One region of the Streptomyces sp. NPDC058758 genome, then DNA from elsewhere that is predicted to be linked to it. Evidence: riboswitches for the same ligand, from Rfam matches in the RefSeq annotation. Region 1 holds a riboswitch; each other region holds the start of a gene.

What was found. Region 1 has a riboswitch for cyclic di-AMP ahead of ACFW6A_RS25805 (transglycosylase SLT domain-containing protein). Riboswitches for the same ligand answer to the same signal wherever they lie in the genome.
Positions count from the first base shown of each region.
Region 2: another riboswitch for cyclic di-AMP. It lies ahead of ACFW6A_RS11240 (peptidoglycan DD-metalloendopeptidase family protein); the one in region 1 lies ahead of ACFW6A_RS25805 (transglycosylase SLT domain-containing protein).
Region 3: another riboswitch for cyclic di-AMP. It lies ahead of ACFW6A_RS06770 (transglycosylase family protein); the one in region 1 lies ahead of ACFW6A_RS25805 (transglycosylase SLT domain-containing protein).
Region 4: another riboswitch for cyclic di-AMP. It lies ahead of ACFW6A_RS33975 (M23 family metallopeptidase); the one in region 1 lies ahead of ACFW6A_RS25805 (transglycosylase SLT domain-containing protein).

Region 1 covers NZ_JBHYPS010000025.1:64,608-70,183, forward strand. Annotated here, with positions in the region: gene ACFW6A_RS25795 (phosphocholine-specific phospholipase C) at 1-1,220, shown strand, start outside; gene ACFW6A_RS25800 (hypothetical protein) at 1,236-1,895, opposite strand; cyclic di-AMP (ydaO/yuaA leader) riboswitch at 2,230-2,416, shown strand; gene ACFW6A_RS25805 (transglycosylase SLT domain-containing protein) at 2,421-3,311, shown strand; gene ACFW6A_RS25810 (phosphoribosyltransferase family protein) at 3,305-4,609, opposite strand; gene ACFW6A_RS25815 (universal stress protein) at 4,722-5,576, opposite strand, start outside.
Region 2 covers NZ_JBHYPS010000006.1:293,791-299,366, forward strand. Annotated here, with positions in the region: gene hpnH (adenosyl-hopene transferase HpnH) at 1-63, shown strand, start outside; gene ACFW6A_RS11220 (aspartate aminotransferase family protein) at 74-1,459, shown strand; gene ACFW6A_RS11225 (helix-turn-helix domain-containing protein) at 1,536-2,165, shown strand; gene ACFW6A_RS11230 (DUF6126 family protein) at 2,186-2,359, shown strand; gene ACFW6A_RS11235 (tyrosine-protein phosphatase) at 2,384-3,205, opposite strand; cyclic di-AMP (ydaO/yuaA leader) riboswitch at 3,598-3,755, shown strand; gene ACFW6A_RS11240 (peptidoglycan DD-metalloendopeptidase family protein) at 3,760-4,731, shown strand; gene ACFW6A_RS11245 (SGNH/GDSL hydrolase family protein) at 4,892-5,576, shown strand, end outside.
Region 3 covers NZ_JBHYPS010000004.1:55,898-61,473, reverse strand. Annotated here, with positions in the region: gene ACFW6A_RS06785 (globin domain-containing protein) at 1-694, opposite strand, end outside; gene ACFW6A_RS06780 (cytochrome P450) at 985-2,226, shown strand; gene ACFW6A_RS06775 (transglycosylase family protein) at 2,369-3,502, shown strand; cyclic di-AMP (ydaO/yuaA leader) riboswitch at 3,767-3,943, shown strand; gene ACFW6A_RS06770 (transglycosylase family protein) at 3,948-4,676, shown strand; gene eno (phosphopyruvate hydratase) at 4,965-5,576, shown strand, end outside.
Region 4 covers NZ_JBHYPS010000045.1:32,937-38,512, forward strand. Annotated here, with positions in the region: gene ACFW6A_RS33970 (M16 family metallopeptidase) at 1-1,186, shown strand, start outside; cyclic di-AMP (ydaO/yuaA leader) riboswitch at 1,385-1,545, shown strand; gene ACFW6A_RS33975 (M23 family metallopeptidase) at 1,554-2,324, shown strand; gene ACFW6A_RS33980 (GntR family transcriptional regulator) at 2,518-3,201, shown strand; gene ACFW6A_RS33985 (HPr family phosphocarrier protein) at 3,355-3,636, opposite strand; gene ACFW6A_RS33990 (GNAT family N-acetyltransferase) at 3,841-5,576, shown strand, end outside.

The DNA of each region.
Region 1 (5,576 bases):
CCGCCGCGATCCGCGCCGACGTCCTCGCCGGGACGCTGCCGCAGGTGTCGTGGGTGGTGGCGAACGAGGCGTTCTCCGAGCACCCGTACGCCCCTCCCGGCGACGGCGCGCACTTCGTCGACCTGGTCTACCGCGCCCTGGCGGCGAACCCCGAGGTCTTCGACGCGACCGTGATGATCCTCAACTACGACGAGAACGACGGCTTCTTCGACCACGTGCCGCCGCCCGTCGCCCCGCCCGGCACCCCGGGCGAGTACCTCGACGGCGTGCCGATCGGCCTGGGCTTCCGGGTGCCGATGCTGGTCATGTCGCCGTGGACGCGCGGCGGCTGGGTCAGCTCGGAGGTCTTCGACCACACCTCGGTGCTCCGCTTCCTGGAGACCTGGACCGCCGCCCTCGGCACCCCGGCGGCCTGCCCGAACATCAGTGCCTGGCGGCGGAGGGTGACCGGCGACCTCACCGGCGTCTTCGACTTCGCCCACCCGGTGTACGGGGTCCCCGCCGGCCTCCCGTCGACGGCGAAGGTCATCGGCATGTCCACCTGCGGCCCGCTCCCGAACCCCGCGCCGCAGAACAACGCGCTGCCCGTCCAGGAGCCCGGCACCCGCCCGGCGCGGGCCCTGCCCTACCAGCCGAACGGCAACCTCGACCGCTTCGAGTTCGGCGCGGCGGGCAAGATCCTCGCCTGGTTCTCCATGAGCAACCTGGGCCCGCAGGCCCGCCGGGCCGCCCACTTCTCGATCCACCCGCACCAGCACCGGGACACCGCCGCCTGGCAGTACACGGTCGACCCCGGGACCACCGCCACCGACTACTTCAACATCGGGCTGGGCTCCGGCTCGGGGAAGTACGACCTCTCGATGATGGGCCCGAACCGCTTCCTGCGCCGGTTCGTCGGCGACGCCTCCAAGGCCGGCCGGGCGATCGAGGTGGCGGCGCGCTTCGCCACCGAACCCGGCACCGGGAAGACGGCGATCTGGTTCACGCTGACCAACGCCTCCGCCGGCCCGGTCACCTTCACCGTCCGCTCCAACGCCTACCGCACGGACGGCCCGTGGACGTACACCGTCCCGGCGGGCGCCGCCCGCGAGGACCACTTCAACGCGGTGGCGTACCAGGACGGCTGGTACGACTTCACGATCCTGGCCGACATCGACGGCACCTGGTCGCGCCGCTACACGGGCCACATCGAGACGGGGGCGCCGAGCGTCACCGGCTGACCGCCCGGCGCGCCCTCACCGCCCGGCCAGGGCCGCGCGCCGGATCGTGGCGTCGAGGAGCGCGAGCGCGTCCTGGGCGGTGCGGCCCGGGGCGCGGTTCCAGGGGCCGATGAGTCCGTGCCACCCGCGGGACCGCAGCTCGGTCATGATCCACGCGCCGGCCTCGTTCATGGTGGACGTGCTGCCGTGGCCGAGCCGGTGGGCGGCGAGCAGGGCGCCGCAGAGGCACCGGGCGCCCCGTGCGTCGCGGAGCTTGTACGGCGTGTTCTGCCATCCCCATTCGGTCAGCACCCGGCGCGCGTAGGCCAGGTGGACGGAGGGGAGCACGTCGGAGCGGCCGATCGCGCGCCAGAGGTGCAGCCGGTCCGGGAGGACGGCCCCGATCCGGCCGGGCAGCGGACGCTCGGCGGGCGGGGCCGGGGGCAGCGCGCCGAGCGCGTCGGCGACCAGCCGCTCCACGGGGACGGTGAGGAGGCTCCGCCACGCCTCGGAGACGGGGGCGGGGGTGGGGGCCGGGGCGGAGACGGCCACAGCCACGGGCTCGGCCTCGGCCCCGGGCTCGTGGGGAGAAGCGGGCAGGGACGGAAGCAGGCTCTCCCAGGCGGCGCTCTCGTAGAGGCGCGCCACCTCTCGGTCGAGCGCGTCGGGGTCGCGCGGCGGGGCGGGGGATGACATCCCCCCATCATGAGGGGCATATGACCTCTTTGCCCGGTATGCGCCATTCGCGCCGCCCTCTCGCCACCGACCCGCGCGAGCAAGGCATTACACCGCAGAATTCCCCTAAATTCGCGAGCTTCCCTATTCGGACATTGCGCACCCCGTGACGCGACTCACTTTCCCCGCGCCGACGGCGGCTCCCCCTCCGTCACGAGCCGTGCGCCGCAAGGGATTCCGGAAGGGGAGCCGAAACGGTCGATCTTGAATTCCGCCGTTTCGATCTCCACCGTCCCTTTTCCCGCCCATTCGCATCTTGTTCCCCGCCGCATTTCTCGCCTACGGTCACCTCCATTCGAGCGGATCGCCGAATCCTGCCACCGCCCGAAAGACCTCCCATTTCACCCGACGGCAGGAGCGGGGGACCCACCACACCGCCGGTCCGGCACCACCGGAACGGCTCGGGGTGAAGCCGCGTGCGCGCGGCCGGACAGCTCCAGTCCGAACCCGACAGCTCACCTCGCAGGCGCCGGAGAGGAAACCGCCATGCCCGCTCACGGCAAGCACCGCCGTCCCCGACGCCGCCCCGTCTCCCGAGGTCTCGCCTTCGCGGGCACCGGCGGAGTCGCCCTCGCCCTGCCGCTGGTCGTCCCCGCCGCGGCGGGCGCCGCGCCCCTCCCCGAGTCCGCCGCACCGGCCGCAGTCGCCGCGCCGGCCGCACCGGCCACCGCCGTCACGAAGGCTCCGGCCGCTCCCACCGCCACCCGCGCGTACACCGTGGTGAAGGGCGACTCGCTTTCCCTGATCGCCCACCGAAAGGGAATTCAGGGCGGCTGGAAGTCGCTTTACCAGGCGAACAGGACGACCGTGGGTGACAATCCGTCACTCATTCACCCCGGCCTCGAACTGACGATTCGTCGGGATTCCGCGAAGGCCGCTCCCGCGCCCGAGCGGGCCGCCCGGAAGAGCGCCGCGAAGCCCGCCTCCACCGGTTCGGCCGAACGGGCGAGCCGCTCCTCCGCCCGCGCGGCGACCCCCGCCGTGCAGACCCGGGCCCAGGCCCAGACCCGGCCGGCCGCCGTCCAGGCCGCGGCCCCCGCCGCCGCGCCGCAGTACGCCGACAACCTCGACGGCTGGATCCGCGAGTCGCTGGACGTCATGGCCCGCTACGGCATCCCCGGCTCGTACGACGGCATCCTCCGCAACGTCCTGCGCGAGTCCTCCGGCAACCCCCGCGCCGTCAACCTCTGGGACTCCAACGCCGCGAAGGGCACCCCGTCGAAGGGCCTGCTCCAGGTCATCGACCCGACGTTCTCGGCCTACCACGTGCCGGGCACCTCGCTCGACCCGTACGACCCGGTCGCGAACATCACCGCCGCCTGCAACTACGCGGCCGACCGGTACGGCTCCATCGACAACGTCAACGGCGCCTACTGATCCCGCCCGTTCCCGGCCGCCCCGAAGCGGCCGGTGAACCAGTCCGCGGCGAGCGCCGCCACCTCCTCCAGGGCCCCCGGCTCCTCGAAGAGGTGGCCGGCGCCCGGCACGACCTCCAGCCGGCTCTCACACCGCAGCAGCGCTCCGGCCCGCCGGTTGAGGTCCAGGACGAGGTCGTCGCTCCCGCCGACGACCAGCAGGGTCGGGGCCCGGACCGCGGCGAGCCGCTCCCCCGCCAGATCGGGCCGGCCGCCCCGGGACACCACGGCGGCCACGTCGTCGTCCGGCTCCGCCGCCGCCCACAGCGCGGCGGCCGCGCCCGTACTCGCCCCGAAGTAGCCGCGCGGCAGGCCCTCGGTGGCGGGCCACCCGGCCGACCAGGCGGCGGCGCGGCCCAGCCGGCCGGCGAGCAGCGGGGTGTCGAAGACCCGTGCCCGGTCGGCGGCCTCGGCCTCCGTGAGCAGGTCGAAGAGGAGCGTCCCCAGCCCCGCCCGGTTCAGGGCCCCGGCGACCGCGCGGTTCCGGGGGCTGTGCCGGCCGCTGCCGCTGCCGTGCGCGAAGAGGACGAGCCCGGCCGCCCCGTCGGGCAGCGCCAGGTCGCCCCGCAGCTCCAGGTCGCCGACCGGGATCCGTACGGCCGTGTGCCGGACCGCCGGGCCGTGCGCGGCCCGGTTCCGGTCGAGCCGGTCCACCACCTCGGCGTCCGGCGTCTGGTCGAACTCGCGGTAGAACTGCCCGACCGCGTAGAACCCCTCCGGGGCGTGCACGGCGACCGCCTCGTCGGCCTCGCCCGCCAGCCGTGCCGTCCAGCCGTGCGGCGCCACCGGCACCGCCAGCACGATCCGGGCCGCGCCCCCTGCGCGCACCGCGCGGCAGGCGGCCAGCGCGGTCGCGCCGGTGGCGAGTCCGTCGTCGACGACCACCACCGTCCGCCCCTCCAGCGGCACCGGCCGGCGGCTGCCCCGGTAGAGCCGGGCCCGCTCGGCCATGACGGCCCGCTCCCGCTCCTCGACCGCCGCCAGGTCCCGCCCGGTCACGCCCGCGTCCCGCACGACCTGCTCGTTGACCACCCGGACGCCGCCCTCCCCGACGGCCCCCATGGCCAGCTCGGGCCGGCTCGGCACGCCCAGCTTCCGCACCAGGCAGATGTCCAGCGGCGCGCCGAGCGCCTCGGCCACCTCCGCCGCCACCGGCACCCCGCCCCGGGGCAGGCCGAGGACGACGACGTCACGCCCCTGGAGATGGCCGAGCCGGGCGGCGAGCCGCCGCCCCGCGTCGGCACGGTCGGCGAAATACATGGCACGCCGCCTTCCCGGTGGACGAACCCCCGCGCGGCCCGGGCCGTCCGGCCCGGCCCTCCCTTCCAGGGTCCCACCGGGCGGCGTCCCGGGGCCCGGCGCACGCCCCGCCTCAGCCCGCGGCGCCGCGCACGACGGCGACGGGGCACCGGGCGTGGTGCAGGAGGGCCTGGCTCACCGAGCCCAGCAACAGCCCGGCGAAGCCGCCGCGCCCGCGGGCGCCCATGACGACCAGCCGGGCGCTCCCGCTCTCCTCCAGCAGGACCTCGCGGGGCCGGCCGCGCACCAGCCGGGGCTCGGCCTCGACCCCCGGGTGGCGGCCGGCGGCCCGCGCCAGCGCCGCGTCCAGGACCCGGGCGGCCTCCTCGTGCACCTGCTCGGCACTGTGGAAGAGCCCGGTGAGGTCTCCCGGTCCGGAACGCGGGGTCCACGCGTGGACGGCGACGAGCCCGGCCCCGCGCACCCGCGCCTCCGTGAAGGCGAAGTCGACGGCCGCGTCGGAGTCCGGGGAGCCGTCGACCGCCAGGACCACCGGCCCGTCGGGCTCGCCCCGGCCGCGCACGACGAGGACGGGGCACTCGGCGTGGGCGGCGAGGTGGACGGCGACCGAGCCGAGCACCAGGCCTCCGAAGCCGCCGGTGCCGCGGCTGCCGACGACGACCAGCTCGGCGCCCCGGGAGCGGGTGGCGAGGACGACGAGCGGCTCGCCGGGGATCAGCTCGCCCGAGACCTCGGTGCCCGGGGCGGCCGCCCCGGCCCGGGCGACGGCCGTGTCCAGGACGATCTGCGCCTGCCGCCGCAGCCCGCTCTCGGTCGGCCCGTACACGGAGGGCTCCAGGTCGACCCGGAACAGCGGCCAGATGAAGGCGTGCACGACGACCAGCCGCACGCCGCGCCGCCCGGCCTCCCGCGCCGCCTCCTCGACCGCCCCGAGCGCCGACGACGAGCCGTCCGTCCCGACGAGGAC
Region 2 (5,576 bases), on a different contig from region 1:
GCCACCATGGGCTCGCTCAAGGAGTCGCTGCGGGCGGTCCGCGAGACCGTCCAGGGGAGCTGAGGGACGGGCCATGACCGACGGCTTCGACCTGCGGGCACTGCTCGCCGAGCGCGGCGGCGAGCGGTACGGGCTGCACGAGCGCCACCTCAACCCGCAGCTGCCGCGGATGCTGCACACCATCGGCTTCGACAAGGTCTACGAGCGGGCCGAGGGCGCCCACTTCTGGGACGCCGAGGGCAACGACCACCTCGACATGCTCGCCGGCTTCGGCGTCATGGGCCTCGGCCGGCACCACCCCGTCGTCCGCAAGGCCCTGCACGACGTCCTCGACGCGGACCTCCCCGACCTCACCCGCTTCGACTGCCCGCCGCTGCCCGGCCTCCTCGCCGAGCGGCTGCTTGCCCACAGCCCCCACCTCGACCGGGTCTTCTTCGGCAACAGCGGCACCGAGGCCGTCGAGACCGCGCTGAAGTTCGCCCGGTACGCCACCGGCCGGCCGAGGGTCGTCTACTGCGACCACGCCTTCCACGGGCTCACCACCGGCGCCCTCTCCGTCAACGGCGAGAAGGGCTTCCGGGCGGGCTTCGACCCGCTGCTGCCGGACACGCCGATCGCGCTCGGCGACCTCGACGCGCTGGAGCGCGAGCTCCGCGGGGGCGACGTGGCCGCCTTCGTGGTCGAACCGATCCAGGGCAAGGGCGTGCGGGAGGCGCCGCCCGGCTTCCTCGCCGCCGCGCAGGAGCTGCTGCACCGGCACGGGGCGCTGCTGATCGCCGACGAGGTGCAGACCGGCCTCGGCCGGACCGGCGACTTCTACGCGTACCAGCACGAGGAGGGCGTCGAGCCGGACCTGGTGTGCGTGGCGAAGGCGCTCTCCGGCGGCTACGTGCCGGTCGGCGCCACCCTCGGCAAGGACTGGATCTTCAAGAAGGTCTACTCCTCCATGGACCGGGTCCTGGTCCACTCGGCCAGCTTCGGGGCCAACGCCCAGGCGATGGCGGCGGGGCTCGCGGTGCTGTCGGTGATGGAGTCCGAGGGGACCGTCGCGCACGTGCGGCGGGTCGGCGGGCTCCTGAAGGGGCGCCTGGAGGCGCTGGTGCCCCGCTACGAGCTGCTGCACGAGGTCCGCGGCCGGGGGCTGATGATCGGCATCGAGTTCGGCCGGCCCAGCTCGCTGGGGCTGCGCGGGCGGTGGGCGATGCTCCAGGCGGCCCGCAAGGGGCTCTTCGCCCAGATGGTGGTGGTCCCGCTGCTCCAGCGGCACCGGATCCTCACCCAGGTCTCCGGGGACCACCTGGAGGTGATCAAGCTGATCCCGCCGCTGGTGATCGACGAGGCGGACGTGGACCGCTTCGTCACCGCCTTCACGGCGGTCATGGAGGACGCCCACGGCGGCGGCGGGCTGCTGTGGGACTTCGGGAAGACGCTGGTCAAGCAGGCGGTCGCCCAGCGCTGAGCCGTCGCGCCGCCGCGGGTTTTGCCTCTGGGGCAAGAAACTTGCCTCAGAGGCACGTTCCTGGCGGAATGGACGCATGGACCACGTCCCCCGGGGCTCCACCCCGGAAACCGCCGCTCCCGACATCGTGCCGGACGTCGCCCCGCAGCTGCGGGCCCTGCGCCGGCGCCGGGGGCTCACCCTGGAGGCGGCCGCCCAGCGGGCCGGGCTCTCCCCGGCGCACCTCTCGCGCCTGGAGACCGGCAACCGGCAGCCCTCGCTGCCGATGCTGCTGGCCCTCGCCCGCATCTACGGTACGACGGTCGCCGAGCTGCTGGGGGAGACCCCGCTCGAACGCGACCCGGTGATCCGGGCCGACCGCTCCGACCCGGTCGAGGCCGACGGCTGGATCTACCGGCAGGCCGGCGGCGCCGGCCGGGCCATGCAGTGCCTGCGCGTCCACGTGCCGTACGCCACCCGGGCCGACATCGTGCGCGTCCACCCCGGCGAGGAGTGGCTGCACGTCCTCGAAGGGCAGGTCCGGCTCGCCCTCGGCGAGACCGTGCACCTCCTCGACCCGGGGGACAGCGCGCACTTCGACTCCCTCACCCCGCACCGGATCGGCGCGGCCGGCCGCGCCGGCGCCGAGGTGCTGTTCGTCCACACGCTCCTGCAGAGCCCCGCCGCCGAGCTGTGCCTGGGCGGCGGCGCCCCGCACTCCCGCTGAGCCCCGAAGGGTTGGCCGAGATGTCCGAGAAGTCAGTCAAGTCCGAGAAGTCCGCCCCGGTCACCGGCGAGGAGCGCGGCGAGGGGAAGTTCCCCAAGGGGCTGGTGCTCCGCCTCTTCGCCTACCTGATCGCCGGTCACCTCTTCGCCGGGTTCCTCTACCTGCTCTTCATGCTCGGCGGCCAGAACCAGTAGCCGCCGCGGCCGGGACGCGCGGGCTCACCCCTCGGTGAGGAACCGCTCCCGCAGGCGCTCGCGGGTGCCGGGCGCCAGCTTCAGCCCCTCCGCGAGGTAGACGTCCACGGAGCCCCAGGTCGCGTCGATCGTCTCGAAGGCGGCCCGCAGGTACTCCACCCGCGCGTCGAAGAGCGGGCTCAGCAGCTCCATCACCTCGGGCGCCATCGCGTCCCGGGCGGTGGAGCTGCGGCGCACCTTGTAGCGGCGGTGCGGCGCGTCGGACTTCACGTAGTCCGCCTCGATGGCGCCGCGCTCCACGCCGAGCGCGAGCAGGGTGATCGCGATGGAGAGCCCGGCGCGGTCCTTGCCGGCCGCGCAGTGCATAAGGGCCGGGACGGAGTCCTCGGCGAGCGCGTGCAGGACCCGGCTGTGCTCGGCGGTCCGCTCCACGACCATCCGGCGGTACGAGGAGGTCATCCGCTCCGCCGCCCTGCCGTCGCCCAGCAGGCCCCGCAGCGTGTCGAGGTCGCCCTCGCGGACCATCCGCCAGAACTCCTTGCCGTCGGCCGGGTCGCTCAGGGGTATGTTCACGTTCCGCACGCCCGGGAGCTCGACGTCCGGCCCCTCCACCTTGGCGTCCGCCGCGTTGCGGAAGTCGAAGATCGTGTGCAGGCCGAGGCCGGCGAGGAAGGCCGCGTCGGACTCGGTGGCGTCGGCGAGGTGGCCGCTGCGGAAGAGGGTGCCGGGCCGGACCGTCCGCCCGTCGGTCGTCGGCAGGCCGCCCACGTCCCGGAAGTTGCGGACCTCCGCGAGCTCGGGCTCGCCGGGTTCGAGGGGCTGGACCTGCGGCAACTGCTGCGTCACGGATGCTCCTGGGGGTAGGCGTTCGGGGGGCCGGGACGGGATCGGTTCCCCTCGCAATCATCCCGGCGCGCGGGGCGCGGCGCACCCCCCTGACCGGTAATGGGCGATCTGTCCGTATTGGAGTGACTTGGCGTAAGCCGCCCTGGTTGAGGGGGAGATGGGATTCTCCGCGTGAGCAGGGTCATAGAAGTGACGGATCGTGCCCGACCGCCCGGTCCAATCCCCCTCCCCGAAAAGGGATTCGAGGGTCCGTCATCGACGGAGGGTGACCGGAATTCCGGGCCCGAAGATCGCCCCGGAATGCCCGGGGAATTCCGCGGCTTGTTCGCGCCGACCCCGCTCGTCTAGCGTCGCCGTCAATCCGGTCGGACCGCCTAGTCCTGCCACCGCCCGGAATTCGATCCCATCCCGACGTGGCAGGAGCGGGGGACCCAGGGAAGTACGCCGGTCCCGCGACGCAGGACGGCTAGGGGTGAAGCCGCGTGAGAACGCGGCCGGACATCTCCAGTCCGAACCCGACAGCTCACCTCGCAGGCGCCGGAGAGGAATTCGCCATGCCCGCGAACGGTAAGCACCGCCGCAAGAAGTCCACCTTCCTCACCCGTGGCCTCGTCGCCGCCGGCACCGGTGGCGCCGTCGTCGCCCTGCCGCTCATCGGCGCCACCGGCGCCCACGCCGCCGAGCAGGCCGCCCCGGCCGCCGCCTCCGGCGCCGTGGTGACCGCCGCCTCGCAGGTCCGGGCCCAGGCCGCCGCCGCCCCGGCCGCGCAGACCGCCGCCCCGACGACGTACTCCGTCGTCGCCGGCGACTACCTGTCCAAGATCGCCGCCGACCACGACGTCGACGGCGGCTGGCAGAAGCTCTACGCCGACAACCGCCAGGTCGTGGGCGAGGACCCCTCGCTCATCCTCCCGGGCATGAAGCTCACCCTCGGCGGCAAGAACACCGCCAAGGCCGCCCCCAAGGCCGCCGCCCCCGCCCAGACCGCCCCCAAGGCCAAGGCGAAGGCCACGAAGAAGGCCGCGCCCGCCGGTGAGCAGACCCGCGCCTCGCGCTCCGCCGAGCGCGCCGCGGCCCCGGCCGCCGCCCAGTCCTCCGGCTCCTCCGCGCAGGCCGCCTCCTCCGGCTGGGTCGCCCCGGTCGCCGGCGGCATCTCCACCTCGTACCGCACCGCCGGCGCCATGTGGTCCTCCGGCTACCACACCGGCACCGACTTCATCGCCTCCTCCGGCACCACCGTCCGCGCCGTCGGCGCCGGCACGGTCGTCTCCGCCGGCTGGAGCGGCGCCTACGGCAACGAGGTCGTCATCAAGCACGCCGACGGCAACTACTCGCAGTACGCCCACCTCTCCTCCCTCGCCGTCTCCGCCGGCCAGTCGGTGAGCGGCGGCCAGCAGATCGGCCTCTCCGGCTCCACCGGCAACTCGACCGGCCCGCACCTGCACTTCGAGATCCGCACCTCGCCGAGCTACGGCTCGGACGTCGACCCGCTGGCCTACCTGCGCCAGCACGGCGTCTCGATCTGATCCGTCCGGCGTAACGCCCCGGGGCGAAGGCCCGGCACACCGTGCCGGGCCTTCGCCCTATTCCGGCTTGGCAAACTCTTTATCGGTGGCATATATCACCCGCCGTCAACCCCTCCTTACGGTCGCGTAGGTCACATCCGAAAAGGAAGGATGTGCTTCCGTGGCAGACGATTCGAGAGCAACAGAAAAGAACGTGTTCGGGGCGGTCGGGGGATTCGGGTCGTACGCGGCGATCGGTGACAGCTTCACCGAGGGCGTCGGCGACCCGGGACCGGACGGGACCTACGTCGGCTGGGCGGACCGCTTCGCGGTGCTCCTCGCCGACCAGCTGCCGGACCACGAGGAGTTCCGCTACGCCAACCTGGCGGTCCGCGGCCGCCTCCTCGACCAGATCGTGGCCGAGCAGGTCCCCCGGGCGAAGGAGCTCGCCCCCGACCTGGTCACCTTCTGCGCGGGCGGCAACGACATCATCCGCCCCGGCACCGACCCCGACGACGTCGCCGAGCGCTTCGAGCGGGCCGTGCGGGACCTCACCTCCGCCGTCGGCACCGTCATGGTGACCACCGGCTTCGACACGCGCGACGTGCCCGTGCTCAAGCACCTGCGCGGCAAGATCGCCACCTACACGGCCCACGTCCGCGCCATCGCCGACCGCTACGACTGCCCGGTCCTCGACCTGTGGTCGCTGCGGTCCGTCCAGGACCGGCGCGCCTGGGACGACGACCGGCTGCACCTCTCGCCCGAGGGCCACACCCGGGTCGCGCTGCGCGCCGCCCAGGTCCTCGGCCTCCCGGTGCCGGCCGACCCGGACCAGGCGTGGCCCCCGCTGCCCGCCCGCGGTCCGC
Region 3 (5,576 bases), on a different contig from region 1:
CGGCCGCGCTCAGCCGCAGCGTCTCGCCCGGCCGGACGCCGGCCACCAGGGCCGTGGACACGGCCCCGCCGCGGATCCGGCTCACGTGCAGGTCGAGCGTGCCGTCCTCGCGCGGGGCGTTGCCGATCGAGTACGTGCGCCACACCCGCGGGACCCGGAGCGAGCTGACGCCGGCGTACTGGCCGGGGAGGTAGGGGTACGGCCGCCGGGGGCGGAGGGTCAGCACGGCCAGGTCGTCGCCGTGCCGCCGGTGACCGACGACGTCCGCGTCCCACCAGGCCGGGTCCCCGGCGGCGGCGGACTCGTCCGCGCCCCGCAGCATCAGGTCGGCGACCCGGCCGTACGCCTCCGACCAGGCCTTCTCCGCCTCGACCGTCCACATCGAACCGGCGGCGTGCGCGAAGGCGGCGAGCAGGCTCTCGCCGACCGCCGCGTAGAGGGCGGGGGTGGCGAGGAACTTGCGGTGGTCGCGGCCGAGCCGCCCCAGATAGGCGGGCAGTCCCGGGTCGTCGAGGCCGGTCACCACGTGGGTGAGGGCGGCGAACAGCCGGTCGCGCTGCGGGACCATGTCCTCGGGGAAGAGCTCACGCACGCCGGGGTTGCGCCAGAAGAGGTGCGAGTAGAAGTACGTGACGGCGTGTTCGGCCCGTCTCTCGACGATCGCGAACGTGCTTCTGAGCAAGGGGAGGTCCACGCCGGAAATGTAGGGCACGGGCCGTCACGACGTGATCACCGGGCGGTGATCACGTCAGGTCGGCCGGCGGGGCGCGGGAGGCCGGACGGTACGGTCGGGGAGTGAGTGAAGGATCCGCCCCGACGCCCGCCGCACCCGATGTGCCCGGAAGGTCCGATACGCCCCCTGCTGCCCCGGCCTCCTGCCCCGTCTCCGGAGGCGTGGGCGGACCCGGTGACGGGTCCGGCGGACGCGGTGACGGGTTTGGCGGACGTGCGGGCGACCGGGTGGACGGAGCCGGTGGCGGGCCCGTGCCCGGGCTGTTCGGCTGGGAGTTCGCGAGCGATCCCTACCCGGCGTACGCCTGGCTGCGGGAGCACGCGCCGGTGCACCGGACCACGCTGCCCAGCGGCGTCGAGGCGTGGCTCGTCACGCGGTACGCGGACGCCCGGCAGGCCCTCGCCGACCAGCGGCTCTCCAAGAACCCGGCGCACCACGCCGAGCCGGGCAAGACCGGCATCCCGGGCGAGCGCAGCGCCGGGCTGATGACCCACCTCCTCAACATCGACCCGCCGGACCACACCCGGCTGCGGCGGCTGGTGTCGAAGGCCTTCACCCCGCGCCGCGTCGCCGCCTTCGCGCCGCGCGTGCAGGAGCTGACGGACCGGCTCATCGACGACTTCGCGGCGCGGGGCAGCGCCGACCTCATCCACGAGTTCGCCTTCCCGCTGCCCATCTACGCCATCTGCGACATGCTCGGGGTGCCCGCGGAGGACCAGGACGACTTCCGCGACTGGGCCGGGATGATGATCCGCCACGGCGGGGGCCCGCGCGGCGGGGTGGCGCGGTCGGTGAAGAAGATCCGCGGGTACCTGGCGGAGCTGATCCACCGGAAGCGGGAGCACCTGGGCGAGGACGGGGCGGAGGACGACCTCATCTCCGGGCTCATCAGGGCCTCCGACCACGGCGACCACCTCACCGAGGCCGAGGCCGTCGCCATGTGCTTCGTGCTGCTCTTCGCCGGCTTCGAGACGACCATCAACCTGATCGGCAACGGCACCTACGCGCTGCTGCGGAACCCGGAGCAGCGCGCCCTCCTCCAGGCCTCGCTCGCCGCCGGGGAGACCGGCCTCCTGGAGACCGGCGTCGAGGAGCTGCTCCGCTACGACGGGCCGGTCGAGCTGGCGACCTGGCGGTACGCGACGACCGCCCTCACGATCGGCGGGCAGGCGATCCCGGCCGGCGACCCGGTCCTCGTGGTGCTCGCGGCGGCCGACCGAGACCCGGACCGCTTCGGCGCCCCGGACACCCTCGACCTCGCCCGCGGCGACAACCAGCACCTCGGGTACGGCCACGGCATCCACTACTGCCTGGGCGCGCCGCTCGCCCGCCTGGAGGGGCAGACCGCGCTCGCCACCCTGCTGACCCGTCTGCCGGACCTGCGACTTGGCGCCGATCCGGACGAACTCCGGTGGCGCGGCGGGCTCATCATGAGGGGATTGCGCACGCTTCCGGTGGAGTTCACCCCTTCCGCACCCCCGCGGGAAGGGTGACGTCGCGTCAGAAATGTGATCTTCGCGTGATCGCGAAGCCATCGACTTGTGACGGACGTTCGAATGCGGCTACGTTCGCGCCAACGTTCGGCCCCACCCCGGCCGTCCCCGCAGTCCCCGCCGTCACGCGAAAGGCCCCGACATGCTTTCCGGAAACGGACGACACCGTCGACCCCGCCAGGCTCCCGCGATCGTCGTCACCGCCGGAGTGACCGGATCCGCCCTGGCGCTGCCGCTGCTCGCCACCGGCTCCGCCTCCGCCGCCGACGCGGCCACCTGGGACCGGGTCGCCGCCTGCGAGTCCGGCGGCCAGTGGAGCGCCAACTTCGGCAACGGCGCGTACGGCGGCCTCCAGATGACCCAGGAGGCGTGGGAGCGCCACGGCGGACTCGCGTACGCCCCCAGCCCGGACCTCGCCAGCCGCGCCCAGCAGATCGCGATCGCCGACGAGGCGCTCGCCTCCGGCAGCACCGACTGGGCCACCTGCGCCCCCATCGCGGGCCTGGAGAACGACGGCGTGGCCACCGGCGTCCAGCCGGGCCCCGCCGTCCAGCAGGAGGACGAGGGCGGAGTGGCGCCCGAGTCGAACCGGACCGGCGGCACGGCCGTCGCCACGGCGCCGGAGCGGGATGCCGGGGCCGGGCACGCCCCCGGTGTGCGGGAGAAGGCGGAGAAGGCCGCGGAGGAGGCGGAGACCACCACCGCCCCGGCGAAGCCCGCCGCCCCCACCGGCTCCGCCACGACCCCGGCCCCCACGGGCACGGGCACGGCCACGCCGCCGGCGGCGGGCACCGCCCCGACCGCTCCCGGCAGCACCGCCCCGACCGCTCCGGACGCCTCCACGGGCACCCCGGTGACGCCCGGCACGCCCGGAACCCCCGTCACGCCTCCGGACGCCTCGGAGACCCCCCTGGCGCCCACCACCCCCGTGACCCCCGGTACGGACGGGGCTGACGCGCCGTCGGCCACGACCGGCACCGGCAAGCACCGGGGCGAGGCGGCACCGGAGGAAACCGGCGTAACGGACACCAGTGCGGAATCCGGTCGTCATGCCGCAGCATCGGACAAGGTCTCCTCAACCCCCTTCAAGTCGGACGCAAGTGACGCCTACACCGTGCGGCCGGGTGACAGCCTGTCGGAGATTGCGCAGGAGAACGATCTTGCCGGCGGCTGGGACGCCCTCTATGACGCCAACCGCCAGACGGTCGGAGCCGATCCTGACCTCATCATCCCTGGTCAGAGCCTTGAGTTGACGACCCCTCCGCTGGAGAAGTGAGGACGTTTCAGGGGCGTATGTCCGATTTTGGGAAAGTGAGACATGGGTCTCTTCGTCCCAACTGGCGTGTCACGTCCGCAAACTTTGCTCCCGTCAGGCCTCACCTGCGCAAACGAGGTCTGACGGTGTGCAAGTAAGGGCGTTTTGTCCGTCGTGAGCCTCTTTGAACTTCGAGCACCTGTGTGTCTACGGTCGTGACCGCTCGCCACCGCGGGCCCCGTCGACCGAAACGCCGAGTCCTGCCGTCGGCCGTCGGGAACTGTCGTCGCGAAAGCGCCGCAGGCAGGAGTGGGGGACCCAAGGTTTGCGCCGGTCCCGGCCGTCGAGACGGACGGCCGACGACCGGCTAGGGGTGAAGCCGCGCGCAAGGACGCGCGGCCGGGCGAACTCTTCCGGCCCGAACCCGACAGCTCACCTCACAGGCGTCGGTAGAAGAGGAAACTCCATGCTGTTCTCCGGCACGGGCAAGCGTCGTCGTCCCTCCAAGGCCACCCGCGTCGTCGCCCTCGTCGGCGTCACCGGTGCGGCCGTCGCCGCCCCGCTGATGGCCGCCGGCACCGCCTCGGCCGCCACCGCCTCCGAGTGGGACCGCGTCGCCCAGTGCGAGTCCGGCGGCAACTGGTCGATCAACACCGGCAACGGCTACTACGGCGGCCTCCAGTTCTCGGCCTCCACCTGGGCCGCGTACGGCGGCACCGCCTACGCCCCCACCGCCAACCAGGCCAGCAAGTCGCAGCAGATCGCCGTCGCCGAGAAGGTCCTCGCGGGCCAGGGCAAGGGCGCGTGGCCGAGCTGCGGCGTGGGCCTCTCCGGTGCCTCGTACGACGGCGGCTCCGCCGAGGCTGCCGCCCCGCAGCAGAGCGCCCCGCAGCAGCAGAGCGCCCCGAAGCGCACCGCCGAGCAGCCCGCCAACCGCAGCGAGCAGCGCCAGGCCCCGAAGCGGAGCGTCCAGGCCGCTCCGAAGGCCGCCGCCAAGAAGACCGTCACCACCCCGACCGGCAAGACGGTCAAGAAGGGCGACGGCGAGTACAAGGTCACGGCCGGCGACACCCTCAGCAAGATCGCCGCGGCGCAGGGCGTCCAGGGCGGCTGGGCGAAGCTCTTCGAGCTCAACAAGGACGTCGTCGAGAACGCCGACCTGATCTACCCGGGCCAGCAGCTCCACCTGAAGTGAGCCCCGCGGCACCCGTGAGTCCGGCGGCTCACCGGTGCCCGACGACCCTCCCGCGGTGACCACCCCGGTCCCGAGCCCTCCCCCCGGGGGCCCGGAACCGGGGTTCTGCCGTTACCGTCCAGTAGATCCCGGGTCTTTCGTCCCCCACTGCGTGCTCTTGGGCCCTTTTTCGTCCCAGGGGACGGGCGGTCGGCTGGCCGGAGCGCCCGAGCCGGTTAGGCTCTTGTCGCAAGGCGAACGAGACCTTGCGACCCATGCGTCACACCTAGCGTCACATCCCAGAAGGAGATGCTCGTGCCGTCCATCGACGTCGTCGTAGCCCGGGAAATCCTGGACTCCCGAGGCAACCCCACGGTCGAGGTCGAGGTCGGCCTCGACGACGGCAGCACCGGCCGTGCTGCCGTGCCGTCCGGTGCCTCCACCGGTGCGTTCGAGGCCCTGGAGCTCCGCGACGGTGACCAGAACCGCTACCTCGGCAAGGGTGTCGAGAAGGCCGTCCTCGCCGTCATCGAGCAGATCGGCCCGGAGCTCGTCGGCTACGACGCCACCGAGCAGCGCCTGATCGACCAGGCCATGTTCGACCTGGACGCCACCCCGGACAAGTCGTCGCTCGGCGCCAACGCCATCCTCGGCGTCTCCCTCGCCGTCGCGCACGCCGCCTCCGAGGCCAGCGACCTCCCCCTCTTCCGCTACCTGGGCGGCCCGAACGCGCACCTGCTGCCCGTTCCGATGATGAACATCCTCAACGGCGGGTCGCACGCCGACTCCAACGTCGACATCCAGGAGTTCATGATCGCCCCGATCGGCGCGGAGTCCTTCTCCGAGGCGCTGCGCTGGGGCACCGAGGTCTACCACACCCTCAAGTCCGTCCTGAAGACCAAGGGCCTCTCCACCGGCCTC
Region 4 (5,576 bases), on a different contig from region 1:
CGGCGTCGCCACCATCATGGCGCGCGCCCTCTCCGAGGGGACCACCGAGCGCGGCGCCGAGGAGTTCGCGGCCGAGCTGGAGCGCTGCGGTGCCACCCTCGACGCGCACGCGGACCACCCCGGCGTCCGGGTCTCCCTGGAGGTGCCGGTCTCCCGGCTCCGCAAGGCGCTCGGGCTGGTCGCCGAGGCGCTGATCTCCCCGGCCTTCGACGCCGACGAGGTCAAGCGCCTGGTGGACAACCGCCTCGACGAGATCCCGCACGAGGCGGCCAACCCCAGCCGGCGCGCGGCCAAGCAGCTCTACAAGGAGCTGTTCCCGGCCACCTCCCGGATGTCCCGGCCCCGCCAGGGCACCAAGGAGACGGTGGAGGCCATCGACGCCGAGGCCGTCCGCGCCTTCTACGACGCGCACGTGCGGCCCGCCGCCGCCACGGCGGTCGTCGTCGGCGACCTCACCGGCGTCGACCTCGACGAGGTCCTCGCCGAGACCCTCGGCGGCTGGACCGGCAAGCCGGCCGCGCCGCGCCCGATGCCGCCGATCACCGCCGACGACACCGGACGGGTCGTCATCGTCGACCGCCCCGGGGCCGTCCAGACCCAGCTGCTCATCGGCCGGATCGGCCCCGACCGCCACGACGCCGTCTGGGCCGCGCAGGTCCTCGGCGTCTACTGCCTCGGCGGCACCCTGACGTCGCGTCTGGACGCCGTCCTGCGCGAGGAGAAGGGGTACACGTACGGCGTGCGCGCCTTCGGGCAGGTGCTCCGCTCGGACGGCGAGGGGCACGGCGCCTCGATGCTCGCGATCAGCGGCTCGGTCGACACCCCCAACACCGGCCCGGCCCTGGACGACCTGTGGAAGGTGCTCAGGACCCTGGCCGAGGGCGGTCTGACCGACGCCGAGCGGGACGTCGCGGTGCAGAACCTGGTGGGCGTGGCCCCGCTCAAGTACGAGACCGCGGCCTCGGTCGCCGCGACGCTGTCCGACCAGGTCGAGCAGCACCTCCCGGACGACTACCAGGCCCGGCTGTACGCGCGGCTGGCCGAGACCGGCACGGTCGAGGCCACGGCCGCGGTCGTCAGCGCCTTCCCGGTGGACCGGCTCGTCACCGTCCTGGTGGGCGACGCGGCGCAGATCGAGGAGCCCGTGCGGGCCCTCGGCATCGGCGAGGTGACCGTGGTGAGCTGACCCGCCGTCGGCTCCGGCGGAGGTCCCCGATGCGCGGAAGCGCCGGCGACCTCCGCTTTGTCCGTTATGGAGACAAGGATGATCGTATGCCCTGTGGCATGTCTTACAAATGGGCGAGTCTGTTTGGCGATTGAGATCCGTCCGGCCTAGCGTCGGTCCGTCTGTCCGACCCGACGCACGCGCCGCACCCGCGGCACCCGGACAGCATCGCCGAGTCCCCGTCAGGCGCGAGCCAGGGGAGCCGGGGACCCACGCAGTCCCTGGGGTGAATCGGACGCCTTCGCCACGCGGAGGGGCCCGTAGGAGACCTTCCTGCTCCGAACCCGTCAGCTAACCCGGTAGGCGAGAAGGAAGGAAAGGAACCGTCTTGGCGTTCACCCGTGCCACCGGGAAGCACCGTGGTGCGAGCCGACTGGCTCGCCGCAGCGCCGGCATCGCCGGCGTGGCCGCCCTCGCCACCACCGGCGTCGTCGGCACCCTCGCCTCCCCGGCGCTCGCCGCCGACACGGACAACCGCTCCGCCGAGGACACCGGCCTCACCCAGGTGATCGCCGACGAGTCCCTCGCCGACCAGGTCAGCGCGCAGGCCGCCGCCCAGGAGCGGGAGGCCGCCGAGGCCGAGGCCCGGGCCAAGGCGCGCGCCGAGGCGAAGCGCAAGGCCGAGGCCCGCGCCCAGGAGATCCGCGAGGCCAAGGAGCGCGCGGCCCGCGAGGCCGAGCGCCGCCGCCTCGCCTCCTTCAACCTCCCGGTCGCCGGCTCGTACGTCTCCACCGGCTACAAGACCGGCGGCTCCCTCTGGTCCTCCGGCAGCCACTCCGGCGTCGACTTCCACGCCGCCTACGGCAGCTCGGTCGTCTCCGTCGGCTCCGGCACCGTCGTCGAGGCCGGCTGGGGCGGCGCGTACGGCAACAACATCGTGATCCGGATGAACGACGGCACGTACACCCAGTACGGCCACCTGTCGTCCATCGGCGTCTACGTCGGCCAGTCCGTCGAGCCCGGCCAGCAGATAGGCGTCTCCGGCTCGACCGGCAACTCGACCGGCCCGCACCTCCACTTCGAGGCCCGGACCACCGCCGAGTACGGCTCCGACATCAACCCCGTCGCGTACCTGCGCGCCCGCGGCGTCAGCCTCTGACCCGCCACCCCGCCCAGGAAAGGCCCCGGCTCCCCCGAGCCGGGGCCTTTTCGTCGCCCGGGGACCGGCGCGACCGCCGCCCGGGGGAGGACGAATTCCGAGGGGGCATCGGAATTTCCGGCACACTGCAATAGAGTCGCGGAAACAGCGCCGCTCGAATTCGGTGCACGCGGAGCGAAAGCGGAGGTCGGACATGCGGGTTCCCGCGCAATCGGTATGCACGGCGATCCGGGACGACATCGTCTCGGGGATCTTCGAGCGCGGCGGCCGGCTGACCGAGGACCAGCTCGCCCGCCGCTACGGCGTCTCCCGCGTCCCGGTCCGCGAGGCCCTGCGCACCCTGGAGTCCGAGGGCTTCGTCGTCAGCCGCCGCCACGCGGGCGCCCAGGTCGCCGAACCCACCGAACAGGAGGCCGCCGACCTCCTCGACGTACGGGCGCTGCTCGAACCGCTCGGCGCCGCCCGGGCCGCCCAGCGGCGCACCGACGCCCACCTCAAGGTGCTCCGCGGCCTGGTCAGGCTGGGGCAGGAGCGGGCCCGCCGGGGGCAGGGCGAGGACCTCAGGGCGCTCGGCGGCTGGTTCCACGAGACCCTCGCGCAGGCCTCCGGCAGCCCGGCGCTCGCCGCGCTGCTCACCCAGCTGCGCCACAAGATCGCCTGGATGTACGCGGTGGACCTGCCGGACCGGCCGGTGGACGTCTGGGCCGAGCACGGGGCGATCGTCGACGCCGTCGCGCGCGGGGACGCCGAGCGGGCCCGCGCGCTCACCGCCCTGCACGCCGAGCGCGCGCTCCCGCTGCACCGGCTGAAAAGGCCCGAGCGGGGCCGTGTGAGGGTTTCGCAACATGCCGTCAACACGGCGAGTGCCCGGAATTAACACGGACACCGTATACAAAGAATAGCTATTCGGAGGCGTCCTCCGTGCTGCCCGAAAAAGAAAACGGGACGGCTCCGGAAATGCCGGACGGCCGTGTCCGCCGGGAATTCCGGGAACACGGCCGTACCGAGAAGACGTGGATCGACCCGCCGGTCAGACCGTCTCGGGAAGCTCGTCGAGGCCCTCGGCCACCAGCTTGGCGAGGCGCTCCAGCGCGGCCTCGGCACCCTCGGCGTCCGAAGCGAGCACGATCTCCTCGCCGCCCTGCGCGCCCAGGCCGAGCACCGCGAGCATCGACGCGGCGTTGACCGGGTTGCCGTCGGCCTTGGCGATGGTCACGGGGACACCGGAGGCCGTGGCGGCACGGACGAAGATGGAGGCGGGGCGGGCGTGCAGGCCCTCGGCCCAGCCGACGTTGACGCGGCGCTCAGCCATGGTGTTGCCCTTCAGGTCTTCAGCGGTTGTCTAGACCAGTCTCTCACGGCGTGCGGCGTGCTCCTGCCGACCTTCGTCCCGCATCCGTGCGACGTTCGGCCCTCCTTACCTTGCACGCGGTGCGGAGGGCGCGCGAGCCGTGCACCGCAGAGGAGTGGGTGCGCGGGCGGTGCCGGTGTCGCACCCCGGCCGTAGGCTTTGCCCATGCGGAGCGCGTCGGAGCAGGCGGACGGACCGGACGGACCGGGCGGCGGAGCGGGCGGCGGACCGGCCGGGGGAGCGGACGGCCGCCCGGCCCCGGAGGAGCACGCCTACCCCGACCACTGGGAGGCAGACGTCGTGCTCCGCGACGGCGGCACCGCGCGCATCCGGCCCATCACCGCCGACGACGCGGACCGGCTCGTCAGCTTCTACGAGCAGGTCTCGGACGAGTCGAAGTACTACCGCTTCTTCGCCCCCTACCCCCGGCTCTCCGCCAAGGACGTCCACCGCTTCACCCACCACGACTTCGTCGACCGGGTCGGCCTCGCCGCCACCGTCGGCGGCGAGTTCATCGCCACCGTCCGCTACGACCGGATCAACGACCTCGGCCGCCCCGCCTCCTTCCCCGCCGACGAGGCCGAGGTCGCCTTCCTCGTCCAGGACGCCCACCAGGGCCGGGGCGTCGCCTCCGCCCTCCTCGAACACATCGCGGCCGTCGCCCGCGAGCGCGGCATCCGCCGCTTCGCCGCCGAGGTGCTCCCCGCCAACACCAAGATGATCAAGGTGTTCACGGACGCCGGGTACACCCAGAAGCGCAGCTTCGAGGACGGCTCCGTCCGCCTCCACCTCGACCTGGAGCCGACCGACCGCTCCCTCGCCGTCCAGCGCGCCCGCGAGCAGCGCGCCGAGGCCCGCTCCGTCCAGCGGCTCCTCGCCCCCGCATCGGTCGCCGTCGTCGGCGCCGGGCGCGCCCCCGGCGGAGTCGGCAGGACCGTCCTGCGGAACCTGCTGGACGCCGGCTTCAAGGGCCGGGTGTACGCGGTCAACCCGGGGCTCGGCGACGGCGAGGGCGAACTCGACGGCGTGCCCGCCTTCCCCTCCGTCGCGGCCGTCGGCGCCCCCGTCGACCTCGCGGTCGTCGCCGTCCCCGCCGAACGGGTCCCCGAGGTCGTCGCCGACTGCGGCGAACACGGCGTGCGGGGCCTGGTCGTCCTCTCCGCCGGATACGCCGAGAGCGGCACCGAGGGCCGCGCCCGGCAGCGGGCCCTGGTCCGCCAGGCCCGCTCGTACGGCATGCGGATCATCGGCCCCAACGCCTTCGGCATCATCGACACCGCCGACGACGTCCGGCTCAACGCCTCCCTCGCCCCCGAGATGCCCGCCGCCGGCCGCATCGGGCTCTTCACCCAGTCCGCCGCCATCGGCGTCGCCCTGCTCGCCCGGCTGCACCGGCGCGGGGCCGGCCTCTCCTCCTTCATCTCCGCCGGCAACCGCGCGGACGTCTCCGGCAACGACGTCCTCCAGCACTGGTACGACGACCCCGCGACCGACGTCGTCCTCCTCTACCTGGAGTCGATCGGCAACCCGCGCAAGTTCACCCGGCTCGCCCGTCGCACCGCCGCCGTCAAGCCGGTCGTCGTCGTCAAGGGCGCCCGCCACAGCGGCAGCGCCCCGCCCGGCCACCGGGTCCCCGTCACCCGCGTCCCGCACGCCACCGTCGACGCGCTGCTCCGCCAGGCGGGCGTCATCCGCGTGGACACCGTCACCGAACTCGTCGACGCCGGGGTGCTGCTCGCCGGGCAGCCGCTCCCGGCCGGACCGCGCGTCGCGATCCTCGGCAACTCCGAGTCCCTCGGCCTCCTCGCGTACGACGCCTGCCTCACCGAGGGGCTGCGCCCGCAGCGGCCCCTCGACCTGACGACCGCCGCCACCCCCGCCGACTTCCGGGACGCGCTCGC